2 linked regions of the Teredinibacter purpureus genome follow. The protein of the gene in region 2 interacts with the protein of the main gene of each other region in a pairwise test. Links are inferred from orthologs where the notes say so. Each region holds a gene or a part of one and is shown on either strand. Other genes may lie near its edges. The genes, in order: mobA and moeA.

What was found.
Region 1: the proteins of moeA (region 2) and mobA interact in binary tests that used the Escherichia coli proteins (3 or more experiments, as listed by UniProt). The link is inferred for Teredinibacter purpureus from one-to-one orthologs.

The regions. Positions count from the first base shown.
Region 1 is NZ_CP060092.1:2,486,580-2,498,673, forward strand. The notes cover bases 3,259-5,995. They hold mobA (molybdenum cofactor guanylyltransferase), read right to left. Parts: upstream 5,098-5,995; coding sequence 4,420-5,097; downstream 3,259-4,419. Other genes in these bases: H5647_RS10650 (cadherin-like beta sandwich domain-containing protein), read left to right, coding at 3,259-3,334; H5647_RS10655 (hypothetical protein), read right to left, coding at 3,572-4,345; pdxH (pyridoxamine 5'-phosphate oxidase), read left to right, coding at 5,169-5,807; H5647_RS10670 (diacylglycerol kinase), read left to right, coding at 5,950-5,995. In the rest of the region: H5647_RS10645 (hypothetical protein), read right to left, coding at 1-263; more of H5647_RS10650, read left to right, coding at 692-3,258; more of H5647_RS10670, read left to right, coding at 5,996-6,309; H5647_RS10675 (Lrp/AsnC family transcriptional regulator), read right to left, coding at 6,904-7,371; H5647_RS10680 (amino acid aminotransferase), read left to right, coding at 7,466-8,641; H5647_RS10685 (HD-GYP domain-containing protein), read left to right, coding at 8,846-10,075; transcription elongation factor GreB, read right to left, coding at 10,118-10,591; H5647_RS10695 (S9 family peptidase), read right to left, coding at 10,613-12,094. UniProt on the Escherichia coli protein: Transfers a GMP moiety from GTP to Mo-molybdopterin (Mo-MPT) cofactor (Moco or molybdenum cofactor) to form Mo-molybdopterin guanine dinucleotide (Mo-MGD) cofactor.
Region 2 is NZ_CP060092.1:2,038,052-2,050,343, forward strand. What follows is about bases 3,534-6,468. They hold moeA (molybdopterin molybdotransferase MoeA), read right to left. Parts: upstream 5,661-6,468; coding sequence 4,407-5,660; downstream 3,534-4,406. Other genes in these bases: H5647_RS08695 (bifunctional protein-serine/threonine kinase/phosphatase), read left to right, coding at 3,534-4,353; narL (two-component system response regulator NarL), read right to left, coding at 5,671-6,312. In the rest of the region: H5647_RS08685 (MFS transporter), read right to left, coding at 1-795; H5647_RS08690 (NarK family nitrate/nitrite MFS transporter), read left to right, coding at 1,093-2,568; more of H5647_RS08695, read left to right, coding at 2,578-3,533; H5647_RS08710 (MFS transporter), read left to right, coding at 6,653-8,326; H5647_RS08715 (hemerythrin domain-containing protein), read right to left, coding at 8,434-9,117; H5647_RS08720 (NnrS family protein), read right to left, coding at 9,156-10,325; H5647_RS08725 (HAMP domain-containing protein), read right to left, coding at 10,357-12,207. UniProt on the Escherichia coli protein: Catalyzes the insertion of molybdate into adenylated molybdopterin with the concomitant release of AMP.

The sequences.
Region 1 (12,094 bases), 450 kb from region 2 along the record:
TCAAAAAACTCTTTTTCAAGGTCTCGTTCGGCTTGCTCTCTCCCTTGGGCGAGCAATACCTCTCTGTTTCGATGATATAAGCGAATGCGGGCGGCTTGCAGTGCTTTTGCTGCGAGCCTAAGGCCACTGTATAAACTGTTGAATGAGCCATTTAGCGCACGATGAGCTGCGTTACGGGCAATGTAGAGGACGAGTGTCCCCCCAATAAAGAGTATTGCGAATTCACCCCAACTATTGAGGGTGAAAGGAGTCTCGAAGATCATAGTACGTACCACCTTGATTGGGTGAAATGTAAGGGTATGTTGGCTGCGAATGTTAGTATTCGCGGTAGTTGTGCTTACTTTATCAACGTAGAGGTGGTGCGAGAGGGCGTTGTTCACGTTTTCGTGGTGATCAATTCTGTCCAAATATGGCGAAATATGGCAGCGCTAACTATTTGATTTTAATAAGAAAAAAAATGTGAACTTATCGCTGTGTTACGGTCAAAGTTTGAGCTAGTAAGGGTGTGCGCATTGGATCAGACGCTTTACAAGTCCACCCTTTACTCAAGCGGCGATAACTAGTACCTTGGTCGCCCTGATTTTTCGGTCTTTAAGGCCTAATTATCACAACGATCAATAAGAAAGAAAGACACAGATTCCGGCGTAGTCAGCCTCCTCTAAATGGTTAATTTTTTGGGTTAATTCAACGAATGTTACGAAGTACATCCCCCTTCTTGTATGCTTTTTCCGTATTACTTTTATTGAGCCTAAACGGCTGTGGCAATGATACTGATCGGAAAAAAGGTGCCGTTACCGATTTTAGCGACCTTACCGATATGCGCTTAAGCAGTTTGGTGATCGATCAAGGTACGTTAGTGCCGGCTTTCGATCCCGACTATATAGGCACTTATGCGCTTAATGTCCCCAGTGATGTGACGAGTATTAATATTACCGCCTCACCTTTAAACGAAGACATTAAACTTGCTATTGCTAAGCGAGAGCTGGAGCGCGATGAAAATGGCGATCCGGTACTTGATGAAAATGGTAATAGTACGTTCAATTATTTGGGCGAAAATAACGAGATTGAGCCTGGCGAGGTTGATACTAAAACCTTGGCAGAAGGCGATAACATTATTGTATTGAGGATGTCTGAAGACGGAAATACCCGTCGCCTTAATTACACTATAAATGTTCATCGGGTGAGTACGTCAGCAAAGCTGCTGAATATTGTGGCGACCAATCAAGCCTACAATTCTGATGATGCGTCAGACGTTTTTTATCTGGCACTCACTCCTGAATTTAATTCTTCTGTCTTTTCTTACGCAGCTGAAGTGCCTTATGCGGGCTGCATGATAACTGTCGGTGCGCAAACCAACGAACGTCATACCAGCGTAACCATTAATAATCGAGAAAGTGCTCACTTTCAATCGATTGAGCTAAACGTGGCCGAGGGTGACAATTTAGTCGAACTAGTGTCTCGTGCTGAAGATGGTGTTGGCGAAGAAACCTATCAGTTAACCGTTACTCGAGCTGTTGGCACCACAGAAGAGTTGGCTGCAGATACGACTTTGAGCGCTATGGAAATTGTTGGCGCAGAATTACAAACCGATTTTGGTTGCTTAATTCCGAGTTATCTTGGTGCTTACAATCAAAATGTCTCAGGCCTACAGTTAACCGCTAGCCCTTCAGTAGAGGGCGCAACCATGACTTTGGGTGTGCCGGAACTGAGTGATACTGGGGTTATCTTAAGTGTTACAGAACCCCAAACGCTATTAGCGGGTGTGCCGTTCGCTATTGATGTGGACGGTGTCGATTCCGTTGAGCGGGTACTAGAAGTCACCGCCAGTAATGGCACTAATAAACGGTATTACACGCTTTCGCTAGGGCGCAGAGAGACTAATTGGGTATTGGTTGAGACTGTCGATGAGTTACAGGCAGCGTTGTTAAACGCCGAGCCTAATGATGAAATTGTTGTGCGTCCCACGTACTACTTCGGAACAGCTTCATTAGACACAAGCGGCCATGAAGACGCGCTTTTTTACAGCGATCGTAGTGGTACCGCTGATACTCCCATAACATTGCGTAGTGCCAGTAGTGGCGCTTATCCCATATTATTTGGGGAAAGCCAGACAGAAAATGACGTGTTACGTCTTTCGGGCGATTACTGGGTTGTGAACAACATCCAAACCTATGGCGGAAGAAATGGCATTGTTTTGGATGGCGCGAGCTATAACGAGCTTACAGGGTTAACGGTGAGCCATGTGGGTGAGCGAGGTATACAGCTTCGTAACGGTAGTTCATATAATAGTCTGCGACGCTCTTTGGTTTCGAATACTGGTTTGTCTACGCGTGAAGGCTACGACGCATATGCTGAAGCTATTGTTGTTGGTTCGCCCGCAGACGAATGGTCCAGTGCGCCTTCAGGTGTTTTTGACCCAACGAATATGAGCAATCGTATTTTTACCAATATTCTTGGGCCAAATGTGTTGGCTGAAGCCATCGATATTCATGAAGGTGTTGAATCAACTGAGGTTAAGTTCAATGTTATTGATGGCCTTGGGTTGTCCGCAAACGCTGAGCAGTCTGCGTTGATCGTTGTGAAGGGGAATGATACTGATATTAGCTTCAACACCTTTATTAATGAGTCGGGCGAAGCGTTAAACCATGTTGTTGCCGCTACTACAGTAGAACGAGATTGGGTGACACAAGCGTGGGGGGAAAATACGCATTTTTATCAAAATAAAGCGGATCTTGGTGGTGCAGCCACTGCGCTTGCGAATAGCGGTAATGTTGCGGTATTTAATGCGACTGAAAATACTCGAACTGATGGGGTAGAGGTAAGTTACGTTGGAGCGGGTATTAATACGGAATACTCAGTGCCCATCTATCAGATTCAAACAGTTGTTGATACACCGCTGTGCTTGGCAGAAGTACGCCCTTATACCACGACGGATTCCGGCATTAATTTGTCCGCTGGTATAGAGATGCAAGCGTGTGGGAATGCGGCTGAGCAATTGTGGAAGTTTGTCCATGATGAAGATGGGTTTGTTTTCATTGTGCCATCAGATGTTCCTGGGCGCACACTGGCGCCACAAACACCGCTTTATGTGGGTGAAACAGGGCTTCCTGTGGTGACTGCCGAAGTTGACTCGTTAGGCGTTATTCTTAACCCTGAAGACGGCTTCTACCTTCGTTGGCAGCTATTTTACGATGGTGATGAAGTTATTATTGTTAACAAAGGGGATTGGGGTCGGCGGTATGTGTTGACCGGCGCTGCAGAAGTGGGTTCTGCCGTTAATCTTGCTGTTAATATTGGCCACGAACTTCAGCGTTTCCGTTTAATCGCTCAGTAATCTGTTTTACTCTGAGAAAAAGGGCTTTTAAAGCCCTTTTTTTGTGCGTGAACATTTTATTTTACGCTGCATTCACGGTGATTTAGTTCTATGCTCGGTACTAGTATTGCCTTGTAGTACTATTGCCTTGTAGTACTATCCCCTTGTGGCACTATCCCCTTGTGGCACTATCCCCGTATATGCCTGACCGTAAACCAACGTTATGACGCGTGTTTGTTTGTGTAACGTTGCTTTTGCTTACCCGTCAAACTTGTAGACCCAGTTTCGTTTTACGTTGTCGCATACCAACAATGTCCTACCAACCTCCATGCACTGCGTAAGGCTGTGAGGCTGGCTTTCGTCGTATCGACGTTTAATTCCGTTACGAGATTTCTCGGCCTTTAGTAATTGGAACATGGCCGAAAAGCGATTGGCAAAATTGCCGCCGCGTTGCTGTATTTCGTCGAATGTTGCGGCAAAGCGTGTAAATGACATCGTTGAATCACCTAATCCTATACTTAGCATTCGATCTAAATAAACGGGGTAGGTTTGGCTTAGGTAGTAAAGGTCTGTTTCGTTTAAATAAGCGGCGTGATCACGGGGCCGTATGGAAAGCGTATTCGTGGGGCTGAGCGCACGAGAAGAGAGTTCGCTATTCGGTTTATTCGTTTGCAGATGGTAGCGACCAAACTGACAGTGGATGACAAGTGGCAATAGCTGGCAGCGGCTAGAAAGTGGCGCGTTTTCGGTGTGGTGGGCTTGTACCGCTGTATTCTGTTGTTTTGTTGTGGGTATTGGCGTCGCTGTATCGGGAAGCGCCTGTAGTGTTTCTCCATTGAGAGGGGGCAATGATAGCCCGGCTTTTCGGGCTGGCGCTTTGAGCAGTAGCCGTTGGATCTTTTCAGCGTTACCACGAAACTCCATAAATGTTGGTAAGGCTGCGCTTTTGCCTCGCGCTTTAAGTTCGCAATAAAGTTTTTCCAAATCTGAACGTGCTTGCTCAGCGCATGCGATAGCGTGAGTAGAGACCATAAACATGCATAAGAGCATAAGCGCAATGTAGGCATGTTTTACGTAAGAAAGGCACTGTGTGTTTTTCTGGTGTGTCATTGGGAGCGTTGTTCTAGTGCAATGGCTTTTGCTTTAGCGTGGTCGTTGGGTGTGTTTATGTTAAAAAACAGGTGTTCTTTCAACGTTGGTGATGCAACAACAGCGTCCGTAGTGAGGCACACGCGTGTTGAATTTAACGAAGCCAGAAAGCCTTTTGCTGAGCGTTGGCCAGATGCCAAATACTGGGTAAGTACAGGGAGTGTTGATGCATGCCATAGGCCGGTTAAAAAATGGTCTCGGCCTTGCCAGCATATATAGTGTGCCTTACTAATAGGTGTGTTTACGGTACTGTCAAATAGTCGTGTCACTAGGTTGTCGGGCAGAAAGGGGGTGTCGCCAGGTACGGTTAACAGCCATTCGCAGGCTGGTAGCGGTTTTAGCCATTCGAGCCCTTTTTGTATACCTGCCAAGGGGCCTTCGCGCGTTTCGCCATTATCTTTGAGTACTGGGCGCTCATGGCTGAAGTGCTCTGCTATTAGGTGTGCGGGTAATGGGTCGTTATAGCTGAGGGCAATAGCTCGCACCTGAGGTTGTAACGAGTTAAGGAGTCTTTGCAGGAGCGTGTGTTGCCCTAGAGGCAACAATATTTTAGCTTTACCGTTCATACGACGGTTTTCTCCACCGGCTAGAATGAGTGCGGCTACTGGCGGTATAGTAGAAAATGAAGATGTCATAATCGTATTTAATCGGTAATATCCCGTTCCCCAGTCTGGGCAACTTTATAACTTACTATCATACCCGAATTATGAAACTAGAAGACATTCGTCGAGAATACCTCGCTGGCGGTTTACGCCGAGATAACCTACAAGATAACCCTATCACGCAATTTAAACTGTGGTTGGATCAAGCCATTGAAGCACACATTCCAGATCCCACTGCGTTTACTTTGGCTACAGTGTCCAGCGAAGGGAAACCAAGCCAGCGCATTGTGTTGTTGAAGCATCTGGATGAACGAGGGTTCGTTTTTTTTACGAATTATGCGAGTCAAAAATCCCAACAAATTGAGGTGAACCGCAATGTCTGTTTGCATTTTCCATGGCACGGAATGGAGCGTCAAGTAGAGGTGGAAGGCGTTGCAGCGCGAATACCGCTAAAAGAGTCGCTCGCGTATTTTCTTTCTCGGCCACGTGATAGCCAAATAGCGGCTTGGAGTTCTCGGCAAAGCCATCCAATAAGCTCACGTAAAATGTTACTGATGCAATTTGAATCGATGAAAGCTAAGTTTGCAGAAGGAGAGGTGCCTCTACCGGATTTCTGGGGGGGGTACCGTATTGTTCCGAGCGCGTTTGAATTTTGGCAAGGGGGAGGCAGTCGTTTACATGATCGTTTTCAATACGTTAAAAGCGCTGAGCAACGTTGGGCGATTGAGCGCGTGGCTCCGTAGGGGCTATCCAATACACACTACTTTTATTGAAGCGAGTGTGGCGTACCTTATTCCTCTTAATAGGGTGCTTGTCATCCTTCTGTCATTAAGCCGACATACTCTCTCGCCTATTACCGTTGCCGTCGAATGAGGTGTAGAGAATATGATCCAGAAAAATCGTGGATTTACCCGTATTGTTAAAGCCACTGTTTATTCTTACAAGGGTATTCTAGCGGCGTGTCGAAATGAGGCTGCCTTTCGACAAGAGCTTGTGCTCGCGGTTGTACTTATTCCGGTCGCGTTGTGGTTGAACCTTACTACATTGGAACGTGTGGTCTTAATCTTCTCCGTTATAGTGGTGTTAATAGTGGAGTTACTCAATAGTGCTATTGAGTCTGTAGTTGATCGCGTGGGTTATGAACATCATGAGCTTGCTGGGCGCGCGAAAGATATGGGGTCAGCGGCTGTACTTCTGGCTTTGACGCTTCTTGTGTTTGTTTGGGTCAGTGTTATTGCCTTCTAGGTTTGATCTTTGTCTTGATAGACTTTTGGTTTGAGGTGTGGCGACAAGGCCATAAGTGCAATACAGTCTTGAAAAGGGATGCTCAGTGCGCCATGCGCCAAATTAAATTACAGCCTTCCTCATTTCTTGCATTTTTCCCATGGAATTAATTCTTTCCCTTTAAGTCGAAGTTTTAAGCAATACAGATTTGCTTGAAAAATAGTGCCTTTAAGCGTTAAAACGCAATTTCTTATAATTGTTAATGCTTTATTGTGAGTTTTATTGTTTTTTTTTACATGATATTTTTCATTTTATGGCTTTATCTTTAATGCGTATGTGCTATATTATTAATCAGTAACGTGTTGTTCCGCTGCGTGAACACGGTTCAAGTTAGTCGCAGCGTTTAGAATGTTGTTTACATTTGTTGTTATATGAGTTTGTTATTCGCTTAATTTTGATGTGATTTATGTGTAACTAGTCCCAGCCCGCTTCCGAGCGGGCTTTTTTTTGTTTGTGGAATTGATTCTTCGGATTGCGGGGGGTAAAGGTATCTTCGTGGTCAGAAAATCAACATAAAGAGCGTGGCGCGCTAGAAAGCTTAATGTGATTCTAGCGTTAGAGCGGTAGCTGAGTGGTGTATTTAATCTGTTTCAACGCAAATACAGAGTTCACTGAGGCTACATTGGGTAAGTGCACTAGCTTGCTCTTTAGTAGTTGTTCGTATTGATCGACGCTCGCGACAATGACTTTCACTAGGTAGTCTTTATCCCCTGTAATGGAATAGCATTCTACGACCTCGTTAAGAGTATGTACGGCGTTTTCGAAAGCAAGTAGTGATTCTTCATCGTGACTTTTAATTGTGATGTAGGCGTGAATAACAACACTCAGATTTAAGTGCTCTGCATTGAGCAGCGTTACGCGGTTTTGGATATAGCCGGTTTCTTCTAGCCGTTTTACCCTTCGCCAGCAAGGCGTGTGAGAGAGCCCTACTGCCTCGCCCAGTTCGGCCATCGAAATGTCGGCATTGGCTTGTAGGCTTTTTAGTATTTTGATGTCGTAATTATCGAGTTCGACAGAGGTCATGACAGGTCCATTGTGTGCTTTAAATAGGGTAGAATCGAGCTTTCGGCACGACTTTACACTGTGTCTCCCTAGTCCTCAACGTTGAAAAAGTTCTATGTTCGATTCTCTTTCCACTCTTCCTCCGGACCCTATATTGGGCCTTATAAGTAAATTTAACGCTGACCCCAGAGAAGACAAAGTCGATTTGGGTGTTGGTGTTTATCGAAATGCTCAGGGCAGAACGCCCATTCTTGACTGTGTGAAACAAGCGGAAACACAGCTACTAAATACTGAAGACACGAAGGCGTATATAGGCCCTCTCGGTAATGCGGTGTTTAATCAACAGATGGCGGAGCTTGTCTTGGGTGATTCCCATGCTGAACTTGATCGTTTAGCGTTGGTTCAAACGCCTGGCGGTTGTGGTGCGTTGCGCGTTGCGGCCGAGCTTATAAAGCGTGCTAGCCGCACCAGTAGTATTTGGGTGAGCGACCCCACCTGGGGCAACCATGTGCCCTTACTCGGGGACGCAGGAGTGCCGATAAAACAGTACCCTTATTACGACTTCTCGACACATACGATACGATTTGAAGAAATGCTGGCATGCCTTGAAAAAGTTCCTGCGAACGATTTGGTGTTGCTGCATGGTTGTTGTCACAATCCGAGTGGTGCTGATTTAACGCGTGAGCAGTGGCAAGCCGTTGCAGATGTGGCTCAGAGGCGTGGGTTTGTTCCGTTTATCGATATGGCGTACCAAGGCTTTGGTGAAGGTGTAGCAGAAGATGCCTATGGTATTCGATTGATGTGTGAACAATTACCCGAGGTGTTGTTAGCACTCTCGTGTTCAAAAAACTTTGGTTTATACCGTGAGCGAGTAGGTGCAGTAGCCGTATTAGGTGCGAGTAAGGCGATCACAACTTCTCATATCGCGAGTATTGTTCGGGGTATTTACTCTATGCCGCCGTCACACGGCGCGGCGATTGTGGCGAATATTTTATCGAATGACGCCTTACGGCAAGTATGGTTTGCGGAAGTTGATGAAATGCGTAATCGAATTAAAGCTATGCGTGATCAATTCGTGGCGGCGATTAACAATCGAGGTGCCGAAGGTCGATTTGATCATATTGCTCGTCAGCAGGGAATGTTCTCCTTTTTAGGATTGGGTGAGCGCGAAGTAGCCGAGCTGGCCGATGCTTATGGTGTTTATATGGTGGGAACAAGCCGGATTAGTTTGGCGGGCCTCAACCACCAAAATAGGGATAAATTTTGTGATGCGCTAATGCGCGTCATATAAATGGAATAGACATCCCGATCGCAGAGGGAGCTTCTATACTCAAAATTAGGCTCCAAGTTTTGCGTTCTATCCCGCTGAAATATCGACCTTCAGTGCTTCTTTTTGCCCGCGATACGCATGGTATCGCGAGTGTTGAAAGCTAATGTTATAGAGCGTGACGTATTCAAGTGAGCATTGAAATGTTTTGATTTATAGCGAGGGCTCATGTCGAAGATCGTCAAAATGCATGTAGGTGAACTGCGGGTTGGGATGTTTGTATCCAAATTAGATAAAGACTGGTTGGATACCCCCTTCATAATGCAGGGCTTTCTACTCGAAGTGCAGGACGATATTGATATCGTATCGGAATATTGTGAGAGTGTGTGGGTCGATACGGATTACAAAGAAACAAAATTAAGTGCCAATAGTTCTGGAGATGGCACCGCCTCGCACGCAAAACCCTCAAACGATGCCTTTGCGCCGGAAGTATCTATTCAAGATGAGCATCGAAAGGCGTACAAGGCATTTCGGCAAGCCCGCTCTCTCACCAAAACACTGTTGGATGACATTCGTTTGGGTGGAGCGTTAGATGGTGCTCAAGCCCGAGACATGGTTAATGACTGCGTCCAATCGGTTATTCGGCACCCAGACGCGCTTTTGTGGATGGCAAAAATTAGAGATGAGCGAGAATATACGGCTGAGCACTGTTTAAATGTCTGTATTCTCGCCATCGCGTTTGGGCGACAGCTGGGTTTCGACGAAGCAGAGCTGCACAATTTGGGCATGTGTGGATTACTGCACGACGTAGGTAAAATGCGGGTGCCGGAAGAAATTGTAGATAAGCCCGCAAGCCTCACGCCTAAAGAAATGCGTTTAATGAAAGCGCACACGGTACATGGGCGTAACCTATTGCTGGCGAGTTCCAATATATACAATGGCGCCATTGATGTTGCGTATAGCCATCACGAACGTATCGACGGGCAAGGTTATCCCCGTAAATTACCGGGGCATGGTATTTCTCGGTTTTCGCGTATTATCGCCATCGTAGATGCTTACGACGCCATGACTGCTGATCGTTGTTACTCACGCGCAAAAACGTCAACTGAAGCCCTTAAAATAATCTACAACGAAAAAGGTAAGCATTTCGACGAAGCGCTAGCATTGAAGTTTATTGAGACCATTGGCCTTTATCCCGCAGGAAGTTTGGTTGAACTATACAGCGGTGAAGTGGGAATAGTTGTGGAATCTAATCCGAGATTACGCCATTTGCCTCGCGTGATATTGTTGCTCGATGAAGAAAAACAAGTGCGTGAAAAAGAAACAATTAAAGATTTAGCGTATATAGAAACTGGCGAAATGCCACGTAAATTTTTAATCAAGCAAGTTTGGCGTGATGGTAGTTTTGGAATACGTTTGCGGGAATATCAGAAGAAAGGATTGATTCTAAAACACTAGTAGTATCAGTGTCGTTAGGTAAGAGATCGAATCTATAGATATTTATGGATCGTATTTTATAGCATTAATATACCAGGTAACGGCTCCCGCTTCGGTAGTGACAATTGCTTCATCATCCACTTCTTTTTTTAATAGCGCTCTCGCCATTGGCGAATCAATTGAAATATAATCATTTCGCCCAAAAATTTCGTCATAACCGACAATGCGAAAATTGAGCGTGTTGCCCCCATCGTTTTCTATTGACACCCAAGCACCAAAAAAAACCTTGCCTTCCTGTTGCGGGCTATACTCAACAACCTTCAGGTTCTCTAAGCATTTTCGTAAATAGCGCACGCGGCGGTCTATTTCTCTCAGTCGCTTTTTATTGTATTGGTAGTCAGCATTCTCGCTTCTATCACCCAGGCTCGCTGCCCATGCGACTTTTTTTGTTACGTCGGGCCTCTCCGTGCGCCAAAGCTCATCGAGTTCTATTTCTAGGTTTTTGTAACCTTGTTGTGTGATAAGGGGGGTGCGCACGGTTATTTTGTCGTCCTGTTGTTAGTGTTTTAAATTAAAAATATCTTTATAAAATGCCAGCTCTTCGTCTAGCATCGTTTTAATATTATGCGCCTGCCTGAAACCATGCCCTTCATTTTCAAATGTAACGTAATTTACTTGTAGGCCTTTCTTTTTTACTGCAGCTACCATGGTCTCGGCTTGGTTGGGTGGCACAACTTTGTCTTCTAGGCCTTGAAAGACCAGTAAAGGACAGCTGATGTTGTTAACAAAATGAATGGGTGAACGGTCTAGGTAGCGTTGTTTGTGTGTGGTGTAGTCGCCGATTAACGAATCTAGATAGCGAGCTTCAAATTTGTGTGTATCGCGCACGAGAGTTTCTAAATCGCCAATACCATAAAGGCTTACCCCAGCATTAAAGGTTTGGCTAAAGGTGAGTGCGGCAAGTACGGTATAGCCGCCCGCGCTACTGCCCTTAATGATCAGTTGATTAGGGTTGGCCCATCCTTGGGATACAGCGTAGTTGGCCGCAGAACATACATCTTCTACATCATAAACACCCCATTTTTGGTGTAGAGAGCGCCTAAACGTTCGGCCATAGCCGGTGCTGCCGCGGTAGTTTACATCAACAACTGAAAAGCCTCGGTTTGTCCAATATTGTATTTTTAAATTAAGTGCGTTTTCGGTAGCGCCGGTTGGGCCTCCATGGCAAATAACAATACAGGGAGGGACGCCGTTGTCGTTTTTAAAATGTGCATTTGTAGGGGGGTAATAAAACCCATAGGCTTTGGCTTTGTGGTTTTCTCCCGTTGGGAACTCAATGGCGGTGGGTATTGATATATCCTTTTTACTTAGAGTTAAACCGCTCGCGGTAATGGCGTGGAGTTTTTTATCCTGTAAGCAATAAATACTGGGCATAGCGGTAGGCGAGGCGCCTACGAATACGCCCGTGGTGTTTGCTGAACGTGTATCGCAACTTATGCCGGTAATAACGCTTAATGATGAGGCTGCGTCTATAGGGGTTATTGTGTTGTTATTGAGGGTTAAAAGCGCGAGGGACCAGCTGCCGTTTCGTGTGAGGGTTAGGAGGATTTCACGCTCATTTAAAAAATCGTAGGTGGACATGCGAAAGGTCCACTGAGGTGTGGCGCATTCGGCCGTTTCTTGCGTTACAGGAAGTGGTTTGACGTTTTTCTCAAGTAGGCTGTGGTAAGGGATGCGGTATAGGTTCCACCAGTTATTGGTATCGGAGACGAAGAATAAATCGCCGTTGGGTGCGAAGCGAGGCTGAAATAGGCTTTCCTGGCCATTACCGGCCACGTGATTGGCGTAGTTTTTGTTAAATTTACCGTTAAGCGCGCGTTTATCGAGCCATAGTTCCGTCGCATCCCACGGCATGTTGGGATGGTTCCACGATAGCCAGCTTAAGTATTCACCGCAGGGCGATAGTGTTGGGTTGGCGTAAAAATCGTCACCGTAGGCAATAACACTAACGTCCATCTCGATAGGGGGTTCTTGGCTGAG
Region 2 (12,292 bases):
CGCTCGTACCATGCTTGAGGTGGCTGCAAAGAAAAGGGTGAAGGCCATGGCTTGTTTGGCCGATAGGCCGTAGGCGTTAACGTAATATTGTGGAAGCCACAATATCAACGCTAAAAAACTACCAAATACAAAGTAGTAATAGAGGCTGAATCGCCAAATTTGTAAGGTGCTTACAATTTGTTTTAGTGTCAGAGGCGTAGCGGTGTAACTAACTTTGTTGGCTTGCGCAGGCCGAGTAGGTGCTAGCCATAAAAACACAAAAGCAGTGAGTAAAAGCCCAGTGGCGTAAATAGGCCCTATGGTGGCCCAGCCTAAATGTTCGACAATTGATGGCACTGCCGCGAGCGTTAAGGCGGCACCGGCATTGCCCGCGCCGAATATGCCCATGGCGGTACCCTGTTGGCTACGTTCGAACCAATCGGTGATGTACCGAATACCAAAGGTAAATGATGTACCGCTAACCCCTATCCAAAGGCCGAGCAACATATGGTCAGCGAGTGAGTGTGCAGAAGGCAAGAGTAATAGCGAAGGCACAACCGTTAACATTTGAAGCACAAATAGCATTTTAGGGTTGTATTTGTCTGCCAGAAAACCTGCGGGGATACGCAGCAAGGCCCCCGTTAGCATAGGCGACGCAAAGAGCATTCCGAGTTCGAGTGCAGAAAGTGAAAGTGTTGTTTGAAGCTCCAAAGCAAGAACTGCAAATAATATCCATACGGAAAAATTGGCACCAAAGGCAATGGTTGCGAGTAGTAGTGCGCGATTGGCACCTTTGAACAGCAGACTTTTTTGCATAAAACCTAGCGACCCTCTTTCGTTGTAAGCAATGTAACAAATTCACTTAACGCTAGGCGGGCTATGCCTACTAGAAGTTAGAGCAGTGGATTCGCATCTCTCAAGTGTACCCCCTTGTGGGTAGGGTAGTGCTAATTTAGGGGCGTGAACGCTTTCCTGCTAATCTCAAATGGGGTAGTTAAATTGTCACCGTTGCGTTGCGCGGCTGAAAATATTTCTCGCTGATTGATGTAAGTCAAACGCAGTAATCCGGTCGACCGCCACACTCCGCCCAATACTTTTTTGTGCGGAGGTTCCATGTCCACTGATAACACCATTCGATTGCTTGATTTTAAAGACCCTAAGATTAAAACGCTTCATATTACATGGTTTGCTTTTTTTCTAACCTTCATGGTTTGGTTTAATCACGCGCCCTTATTAATATACATGAAAGAAGCGTTCGACCTCTCCGTTCAGCAGGTTAAGGCCTTGATGATTCTAAACGTTGCGTTAACGATTCCTGCTCGAATTGTCATTGGCATATTGGTTGATAAATTTGGGCCGCGTAGGGTCTATAGTGCGCTATTGGTCATATCGTCCTTTCTCTGTCTAGCGTTTGCGTTTTCACAAACCTATGAGCAGCTGGCAATGCTGCGATTTTTAATGGGTTTTGTGGGGGCTGGTTTCGTGATTGGTATTCGTATGGTGGGTGAATGGTTTCCACATAAAACTGTGGGCGTAGCAGAAGGCATCTATGGTGGCTGGGGTAATTTTGGTTCGGCGGCGGCGGCTATGTTGCTGCCAACGTTAGCATTGGTCTACGGGGGTGAGAATGGATGGCGTTACGCGTTAGCCAGTACGGGAATCGTAGCGGGTTTATACGGTATATTTTATTACGTGGCTGCACGTAACACGCCCAAGGGCTCTACTTATTTTAAGCCTAAACGCGCAGGTGGTTTGGAGGTAACCAGTTGGGGCGATTTCTATCTTTATTTACTTATGAATATTCCCATGTATGTTGCGTTGGGTGTGCTTGCCTGGAAACTATCGCCTACTGGGGTCGGCTTGCTCACAACACAAACGATGTATATTTTGTGGGGCGTATTATTATTGTTAATGATCTTCCAAATAACGCAAATATGGGCGGTCAATAAACATGCGCTGCTGCACGGCGTACAGGCATTGGATAAATACAAGTTCAAACAAGTGGCAATTCTAGATTGGGCCTATTTTGTAACCTTCGGGTCTGAGCTTGCGGTTGTATCTATGTTACCGTTATTTTTTCTCGAAACATTTTCCGGTTTAAGCCCTGTAACGGCGGGTTTACTAGGGTCTGGATTTGCCTTTATGAATTTGGTTGCGCGCCCAACGGGTGGGTGGTTATCGGACAAAATTGGTCGTCGTAAAACCCTAATGGTACTTATAGGTGGCCTAGCCGTGGGCTATTTTGTGCTCGCGCAAATTACCTCGGCGTGGTGGATACCCTTAGCCGTGATGGCCACCATGTGTTGCTCGTTTTTTGTGCAGGCGGGAGAAGGTGCTGTGTTTGCGATTGTGCCGCTTATTAAACGTCGTATGACCGGTCAGATAGCGGGAATGGCTGGTGCTTATGGTAACGTTGGCGCTGTTACTTATTTAACGGTACTGAGCTTCGTTGATTACAGTACATTTTTTCTGGTGATTGCCGCATCAGCGCTCGTGATATTTTGTATTGCAATGATGCTGGATGAGCCAAAAGGTCAAATTTCCGAAGTGCTACCCGATGGCACTGTACAAATGATAGACGTGGGATAAAACAGCAAGATGATTAACACTGAGCCCAAGCTTCGGGTCGACTCAGCCACAGCCCCGTTAAAAATTGACGCGGGGTGGTGTTCGATTGCAGGCCGAAAACCCATCAATGAAGATAGCGCAGGCGTCAACATTCCAGACGATGACTATTTGTTGCAAAACAAAGGCGTCACACTTTTGGTTGCGGATGGCGTTTCTTCAGCAGAGGCTGGGCGGGAGGCAAGTGTTACGGCTGTTTCACGGTTTATAGAAGATTATTACAAAACGCCCGAAACATGGTCGGTAAGTCATGCTGGCGAAAAAATTATTACCACGTTAAATCTAAGGCTCTATCGGAAAAGTCACGAGTTTATAACAGAAGGAAAAGGCTATTTAACTACTTTTAGCTCCGTCGTATTTAAGGGGCGAACGGCTCATTTTTTTCATGTAGGTGATAGCCGTATTTATCATTTGCACCGAGATGAACAGTCAAAATGGGCAATAACCCAGTTAACGAAAGATCACACGGTATTTATTGAGCGAAATCGTGCAATTCTCGCCCGCGCAGTGGGAATGGATAGCCGCCTGAATATTGATTACGGGCGGCAACCTTTTCTTGAAGGCGAGCGGTTATTGTTAACGAGCGATGGGGTCCATGATTTTCTTGATAGCGACGCACTATGTGATTATTTAAGTGCCGACGGCAGCGCACAAGAAATCAGCGATGCCATTGTGAATGCCGCACACGCGGCCGGCAGCGACGACAATATTAGTGCCGTGGTAGCCATTATTGACGGTTTGCCTGAAGAGAGCCTTGACGACTACAGTATTAAGTTAACACGCTTACCGTTCCCGCCAGATCTATCTGTCGGTATGAATGTGGATGGGTATCAGGTAACGAAAATTCTATTTGCCTCTGCGCGCTCGCAACTGTATTTGGTGGAAGATACCGAAACAGGTGAGCATTATGCAATGAAAACACCTTCACGAAATTACGAAGACGATATCAACTATATTGACCGATTTATTCAGGAAGAATGGATTGGAAGCCGAATTAATAATGACAATGTCGTGAAAATTGTACCGTCTAATCGTAAGAAAAGTTGTTTGTATTATTTGATGGAATATGTGGAAGGGCGAGGCCTTGATCACTGGATTGCGGAGCAACAGCCACCAAGCCCTAAGCGGGCGATTGCACTTGTTAAACAGATAGCCTATGGCTTACAGGCCTTCCATGATAATGAAGCTATCCACCAAGATTTACGGCCTGCGAATGTACTGATAACCCGTGAAGATAAAGCTATTATTGTCGATTTCGGGTCGGTCTATGTTGCCGGCTTGGCCGAAATGCAGCGACCGCTAGAGCATATTAATGCGTTAGGCACCGCCACCTATTCTGACCCGCTTTATTTGATGGGCCAAAACCCCGGTATTAAAGGTGATGTTTACGCGCTTGCAACCTTAACCTATGAAATGTTTACCGGGCACCTGCCTTACGGCGATGCCATTGAAGAGTGTCGAACGGCCTTTGATTACGATAGGCTTCGCTACCTAGACGCTTCGCGCTTTAATCCTGTTATACCGCTATGGTTCGACGGTGCGTTAAAAAAAGGCGTAGATTTCGATCTGGAAAATCGATACGGTTATATCGGCGCGTTTATGAAAGATCTCACCGTGCCCAACCCTGAGTTTTTAAGGCCGGATCCTGTTGAAGAAAAGCAAGCCTCCAGCTTAATGTTTTGGAAGCTGTTGTCGGGCTTTTGGTTTCTTACCTTTCTTTTATTTATCTATCTATTTAGTCAATCCTAGACAAAGAGATGCAAACGCGATTATCCTGAATATTGGCGTACTTACGCGTGTGCCTATCGCAGAAAATTATCCAGTGGAATAACGTCTACCATTTCTCCCGCAGCAACGTTGCCTCGGTCTTGTTCTAACCTTATGTAACAGTCTGCTTTTGACAGTGACGAGAGTGCGCCAGAGCTTTGTGTGCCGGTTGTTGTCACCGAAAGAGTGCCGTCTGATTGGGTGTGTAAATTTGCCCGCTGGAAGTCAACTCTACCGGGGCTTTTTCGTAACGGGGTATCACACGGTAAATGTAAAATTGGCATAACGGTAACGTTTTCGCCACCCATGCGGCGTATGGTCGGCAGCGCGAGTTGATGAAAGGTTACCGCGGCGGAAACAGGGTTCCCGGGAAGCCCAAAAAAGGTAGCAACCTGTGAGGGGTTGGCTGGTGTGGTAATAGTGCCAAACGCAAAGGGCTTGCCGGGTTTCATGGCTAACGTATAAAAAGTGATGTCGCCCAGCTTTTGCAGTACATCCCGTGTAAAATCGGCATCGCCAACGGAAACACCTCCAGAGGAAATAATGGCGTCGCACTCAAGAGCAGCTTGAATAAAAGTGCTTTCAATAATCGCGGGATCATCCGGTAAGTTGCCGTAGTTTTTAATTTCGATATCTAATCGTTGTAATGCGGCGTGTAAAAGGTAGCGATTGCTATCGTAAATAAAGCCGTCTTTTAACGGTGAACCCAGTGGTGTAATCTCGTCGCCGGTCGAAAATAGGCCGACTCGAACTTTTCGGTACACGGCGACCTTTGCTTGGCCTAATGTTGCTAATAAGCCTATATCGATAGGGCCTAGCCGTTTTCCCTCGTTAAGTAGTAAGGTATCTTTTTGAATGTCGTTACCGGCTTTACGAATATTATCGCCGGCCTTTGCCTGCTGCGTTAGCGTGATAGCACCGCCGTGCACGACAGTGTTTTCTTGCATAACCACGCTGTTACAACCCGTAGGAATTTTCGCGCCGGTCATAATTCGAATGCACTGGCCCTCGCCAACAACCGCTTCGTAAGGTGCGCCTGCAAACGATTTTCCCGCTATTACATAGGTATCATGATGTTGTGCTGTAGTAATGTTGAGTGCGTAACCATCCATTGCTGAATTATCGTAATTAGGAATATTGTGAGGCGAAATAAGTGCGCGGCCCAGTATTCGGTTAAGCGATTCTTCAAGAGGAATGGTCTCTATATCGAGCGTAGCGATGGGCGCTTCTTGCAGCATCGTTAAAGCTTGCTCTAATGGCAATAATCCTGGTGCGTCACAACAGCTCATTTTGAAAGCCTCATTTTTGATTGACCATCCATACTGCGGCCTCAACGCGAGAACGCAAGTTTAATTTTTTTAAGATATGTTTAACGTGTACTTTAACGGTGCCGTCCGATATGTCCAGTTCTCGTGCAATAAGTTTATTACTTAAACCCTTCGCAATATACTTTAAAATTTCATGTTCACGGCTGGTTAATTTTGCCAGTAGATTGGGCCTATCGCTACCTTCGCCTCTAATGGCGCCAGCCAAAATATGGGTGAGTTTCTGGCTGATAACCATTTTTCCCAGTGCGGCTTCTTTTAAGTTTTCAAGAATTTGTTCGGGATCCATGTCTTTTAGCAGGTAGCCATCTGCGCCGTGCGTAATTGCACTTACAACATCTTCGTCGTTATCGGAAACGGTGAGCATAATAATGCGAGAGCTTACATCAGCTTCCCTTAGGCCCCGTAGCGTTTCTATACCGTCCATACCTTGCATATTTAAATCTAACACAATGAGGTCGGGATCTTTTTCTACCGCTATCGCAATTGCATCTTTACCATTGCTGGCTTCGCCAATAACAACTAATTCATCTTCGAACTCGATTAATTGCGCTAGGCCTTTTCGGAGTAGGGGATGGTCGTCGACAAGTAATATGGTCGCGGCGTTTTCTGTCATGGTGTTAGCCTTATTTTGCGCTGAAAGGGCGAAACTGTCGTGGCAAGAGAAAGTGGAATTATAACGAATAACAGGTGTGACACCCAGCAGGCATTTGATCTATATCAGCTATTTTCGTAAGGATATTGTCGGGCCATTGGTGTCCGTACCCATTTATGATGCGCACGTATAGCGGTTGAATCAGCGTATCTCTACGGTGATACCTCTTTGGGGGTATAGGCTTTTGCCGCGTGGCCTTTATTCTCTACCTCTTGGCGCGCCTTGTTCGCGACTGCAATCTTTTCCATAGTACAGCCGTCATTTTTTTAACTGCCGGTTAATTTCGGTATGGGAGAGCAAGATGGTTCAATCAGTAGTCGACGACAAAACCGGATCGGTTGGAGGAAAACCAAAAGCCGGTGGTGCAGATATTCATGAATGGGATCCCGAGAACACAGAATTTTGGGAAAGTACGGGTAAAAAAATTGCGTCGCGTAACCTTTGGATCTCGATTCCTAGTTTACTGTGCGGCTTCGCCGTGTGGCTCTATTGGGGCATTATAACGGTACAAATGTTGAATCTTGGTTTCCCATTTGCGAAGTCGGAATTATTTACATTAATGGCCATTGCGGGGCTAACAGGGGCAACTCTGCGTATTCCCAGTAGCTTTTTTATTCGTTTAACGGGCGGTCGAAACACCATATTTTTTACAACGGCATTGTTAATGATTCCGGCTTTAGGTGCTGGCCTTGCTTTAAGTGATCAGAATACGCCGCTTTGGGTGTTTCAGTTGTTGGCGTTGTTGTCGGGTTTTGGTGGCGGAAACTTTGCGTCGTCTATGTCGAATATCAGTTTTTTCTATCCGAAAAAACAGCAGGGTTTGGCGCTGGGGCTGAATGCGGGCTTAGGTAATTTTGGTGTAACCACCATGCAAATTTTGGTTCCTCTGGCAATGACCTTTGGTATCTTTGGTTCGTTGGGTGGAGAGTCGATGGTGCTGCAGAATACCTCCGGTACGCTCATTGGTAAAATACCAGCGGGCGCCGAAACCTGGATACAAAACGCGGGTTTTATTTGGTTGTTACTGTTAGTACCTCTCGCGTTTTTTGGTTGGTTTGGGATGAACAATTTACGTACTAACGATGTATCGCCCCAAATACCCAACCCCGTTTTCAGTTTCGGTATTATTAGCGGTATGTTGTTGGTTGGTTTTCTGACGGCCACGTTTGGTCTATGGTTATTATTACCAGAATCGGCAAATGGTTCTGGTTTTGGGGTGCCGAAAGAAATCGTATTAGTGTTGGTTATTGCCTCAACGGTATTTTTGTTAAAGCAAATTCCCGGGCAGATTAAAAGCAATCTTAGCCGTCAGTATCAAATATTTAACAATAAAAATACGTGGGTTATGAGCGTTATCTATACGATGACGTTTGGCTCGTTTATTGGCTTCGCGGCCTCTTTTCCGCTATCGATTAAAGTCATATTTGGTTATCAGCATCTCATGGTTGACGGGGTTATGACACACGATACGGCTAACCCTAATGGGCCTAGTGCATTGATGTACGCGTGGATGGGGCCCTTTATAGGCGCGCTCATTCGTCCGTTAGGTGGATGGGTTGCCGATAAGGTGGGAGGGGCATTAGTCACTCAAATCTGTTCTATTGCGATGGTTGCGTGTTCTATTGGTGTTGCCTACTACATGAAGGCGGCCTACGGTTCGTCTACACCCGAAGAGCATTTCGTTGCGTTCTTTGTTCTCTTCTTATTGTTGTTCGCGGCAACCGGCATTGGCAACGGTTCTACTTTCCGTACCATCGCTATGGTATTTCCGAAAGAACAGGCGGGGCCTGTATTAGGCTGGACATCGGCTGTAGCAGCCTATGGCGCATTCTATATACCTAAGGTGCTCGGTGAGCAAATCAAAGCAACAACACCTGAAGTTGCGCTGTTTGGTTTTGCCGCCTTCTATGCCGTGTGTGTGTTTGTGAATTGGTGGTTTTATTTACGTAAGGACGGCGAGTTCTATAATCCGTAGTGATTTATCTTTAGTCTACAATCTTCGGCCCGCCTTTGTGCGGGCTTTTTTTTTGAGTGCATAAAAGGCGCTGAGATGTGTTGGTACTCGTGCGCTGGGTCTGGGCGTTAAGAGCGACTAGAGAGCGACAAGTAATCTGGCATTCGCGCAAACAAGGTGGTGTCTTCTAGGTGAATATGGTCGCGCATTGTGGTGATGAACGCTTGTAGTCCCATGTAGAGCGCTTTCCAGTGGCTGCAGGCGTTGGTGGGCAATTGAAAGTTGTGGGCGCTGCGTTGAAGCTTCTTCAGCGAGCGCACATGTTCGCCGTGCTCGAATTGAAATATGGCCATACAGTTTGCGGCCATGTCCCAGTTAGATTGGATAATCATGGGGAAAAGGGTTTTTTCTTCTTTGTCCATGTGCGCCAATGTATCTTCCAGTATATTTCTAATGCATTGCGATAACCCTACGGGACATAGCGGGTCGTGGCCCCACTCTTTTTCGACTGTACTGGCTAGCCGAATAAGTTCGGGTAATTGCTTGCGATGAACATTATGGTAATGGGTCACGATATAAAGAACGAGATCCTTTTCGCTGTATTGTGAAAAATCGGGTCGTATTTTTCCTCGTATCTCTAGCCGTTCAAACTCCTCAATAACGCTTTGTTTGTCGGCACGGTATTCGGTTATCGCGTCGCGTAAGGGGAGTGAGTGATGTTGTTTATAGTCGAGTTTGAAACGGTACAAAATTTCAGTTGCACCGGGTATTTCTACCGCTAATTTTTCTAACGTTACATCGAGTATACTCATAGCGTTGTCCGTTTCTCGGAATGTTATGGTAAAAGGCGTTACCCAGGTTTTCCATCGGCGCGGGCGGAAGTGAGAATGGGTATATACACAAACAAAAATATTAAAAATGATAGGCACCATGCACTTGCGGCGAGGGTCAGGCTCATTTCATAGTGTGCCCCCCACATTGAGATGCCAAGCCCGCGCACGATTGCGGCAAAGGCTAACGCAATATAGGCAAGGCTTAGTAAGCGCTTTGGTTTAAGGGGCCTGCCCGTGTGGCCTAATGCAATACGTGACATCATCGCTAAAATCATATTGGCCATAGCGCCTGCAAACAACCAATGTAGGGCCGTTGCTTGAGAGTAAGAAGGTGATAATAGTGAGATTAGTAGCGCCAATAACCCCGTGGGTATAAGTAAGCAGGAGAAGTGAAGCGACCAAAGCAAGGGAAAGCGCCACGTTACCCATGGGCGCCAGCGTAAACAACGCAGTAAATGCGTTAAAGCTGTAAGGCCCACTACGGCGACCAAGGCTGCTTTGGGTAACATAGCGGTTAAATTCAATCCAAATAGAAGCGCGCAGACGGCGGTTAACACTATGGTGCTTACTTCTAAGGCAAACCAGTTTTCAACACGTGGAGTACCGCTTCCGTTAGCGGTAAACATAGGCAATATTCGCCCCGTTATGACGGTCATGACTATGATCATAAGCCAGCCATAAAGCGCGACGCCTTTTTGTACCAGTGATGGGTCGTTAGCAATAACACCCGCATGGCTTAATGCGTTGGCGGCAATTAATAATCCCAGAATAACTAATAGTTTTAAATTTCGACGATTATTGGTTTGAATCAGGGGTTGAGAAAAATAAAAGGCTGTGAGGGCTAAAAAACTAAGGTCGACAAGTGCGATAAGAAGAGAGGGAATTATGGGGAATAGCATTAATAGACGTGCGACAATCCATAGCAAGACGAGTAACAGTAGCTTATGCCCACGAATACCCGGTACGTTGGTCCAGTTTTGCACCGCAGTTAAAAGAAAACCGGCCAGTACCGCAGAGCTAAACCCTGTGAGTAATTCGTGGCTGTGCCAAAATAAAAGGCCACCGTAAGGGGAGAGCGCTATAACGCCTTTTATGACTACTATCCAAATAGCCATGGCAACTACTGCAAAGAGTGCCGCGAGTAAAAAGAGTGGCCTAAACGCCAATTGTAATACGGGTATTGTCATAATGGAGATATTCTCTTAAATAGTAAGGTCATTAAAGGCGTTGAACACTCGGAATAAATGTAAACCCGACACGTGTTCCTCCTTCTTTGCGCGGTTGTATCTCAATTGCGCCACCAAGATTTCGACTTCGTTCATTCATAATCGCAAGCCCGTAATGATTAAGCTTTTCGGGTGTATCGGGAATGCCCACGCCGTCGTCTTCAACGAGGAGTGTTACGCTTTTATCACGGTTATGCTGTAAACGAATTAAGACGTTATCACCCTTGGAGTGATGAATTGCGTTTTGACCGGCTTCACGCACTATTTGCAGTAAATGAATTTCTTCACTCGGCGTTAGTGGTAAATCGGTTAAACGGTAATCGAGTTGCACGCTCATATCGCTACGTTCACTTAGCTGTGTAACGGTACTTTGCAGCGCCGTATGTAGCCCGCCGTCGTCCATCTTTAGTCGGAAGGTAGTAAGAAGTTCTCTCAGTTGCCGATAGGCCGCCGAAAGCCCTTCGCGTAGCTCATCAATAATGGGTTGTTGTAATTCAAATTTATTTTTGTCGTGAGACTTTTGTAACCGCGTAACCTGTATTTGTAAATAGGATAACGATTGAGCGAGAGAATCGTGAAGTTCGCGCGCAATAACGGTGCGTTCGCTCAACATTACAAACCGGTTTTCTCGGTCTTTTTGTTGTGCCATAGAGAGTGCAATAGCGAGTTGGTTCGCAACGGATTGAACGAGGCTGTGCTGCCATTCCGGGATATTGTGGAGAGCCGTGTATTGCACATCGATAATACCGTATTGGCGGTCACCCATAACGATGGGGATGCGTTTTTCGCCCGGCAGATTGATGGGTTGTTTAAAATTGGCGGGATTACGACAATCAAAACAGTTCTTTTTCTCGCAGAGTTCCCCATCATCGTTATGAGAGCCCACTTGCATATAAGGTTGACCACCGTGTTCGGTAAACAGGCAAAGTTCTAAACGATGGTCTCCTAATACCTGAGCTAAATCTTCAATAATGGCATGAAAATCGAGGGTATCGCTGGGCGACTCAAGTATTGTGCGGGCCGTGTTAAACAAAAAATCTAGCGTTATATTATTTTGCTGTAATTCTTTGGTTCTCGCTTCTACACGTTCTTCAAGTTGGCTATAAGACTCAGCGATAGAGTCGCTCATTCGGTTAAACGTTGTGGCGAGTAACGTCAGCTCATCGTTGCCCGAAACATCTACACGCTGTTGATAATCACCCTCGCCAATTTTTTCTGCGGTTTCGGTAAGTTGGGTTAACGGCTTTTCAATACGGTGTTTTAATAGGTAGAAAATAAGGCTACCCACCAATACCGTTATGAGCAGAACGAGAAGCTGAAAGGAGCGCAAGTTCATAATCTTACGTTCGGCGTCTTTTTGGAACTGCGTCACCAGAGCGTCGGTTAACAGGACTTGGTTTTCGAGCAGGTGCTCGGTGTCGACAATATTAGGTGTGCTATCGAGCATTGCTATTAATGCCGGTTTAGTATTAGAGAGCCAATTACTGTAGGCCACGCTAAAAAAACGGGTGAGCGCGCTATGTGTGGATTTTGGCTCTAAGAGAAGCGCATGTTGTTGAGAGAAAAGAGAGTGATTCCACGTATGGTGTAATTTCTCTATTGCCTTAATAGCTTGATCTGGCTGGCCGCGCTCCATCGCCAAACCAATATGATAGGTTTGCATTCGCATGGAACCGGAAAGGTTAATAGCCTGGGCATCTTTGTCGGCCAGCTCTGTCACCCAGAACGAAATAAAAATGCTAATGAGCGTAATGCCGATAATAGCCGCAAGCGAGAGCGTGATATAGCTCATTACTGACCGATTAAAACGCGTGGGAGGGCGCTCGTTTAAAGACTCATTCATCGCATGCCTACCTGTTGAAGTGCTCCATTGTATGCCATCAACAATCTAACCGACACCCGTATACCCCTTTATGGGTAGAGTTTAA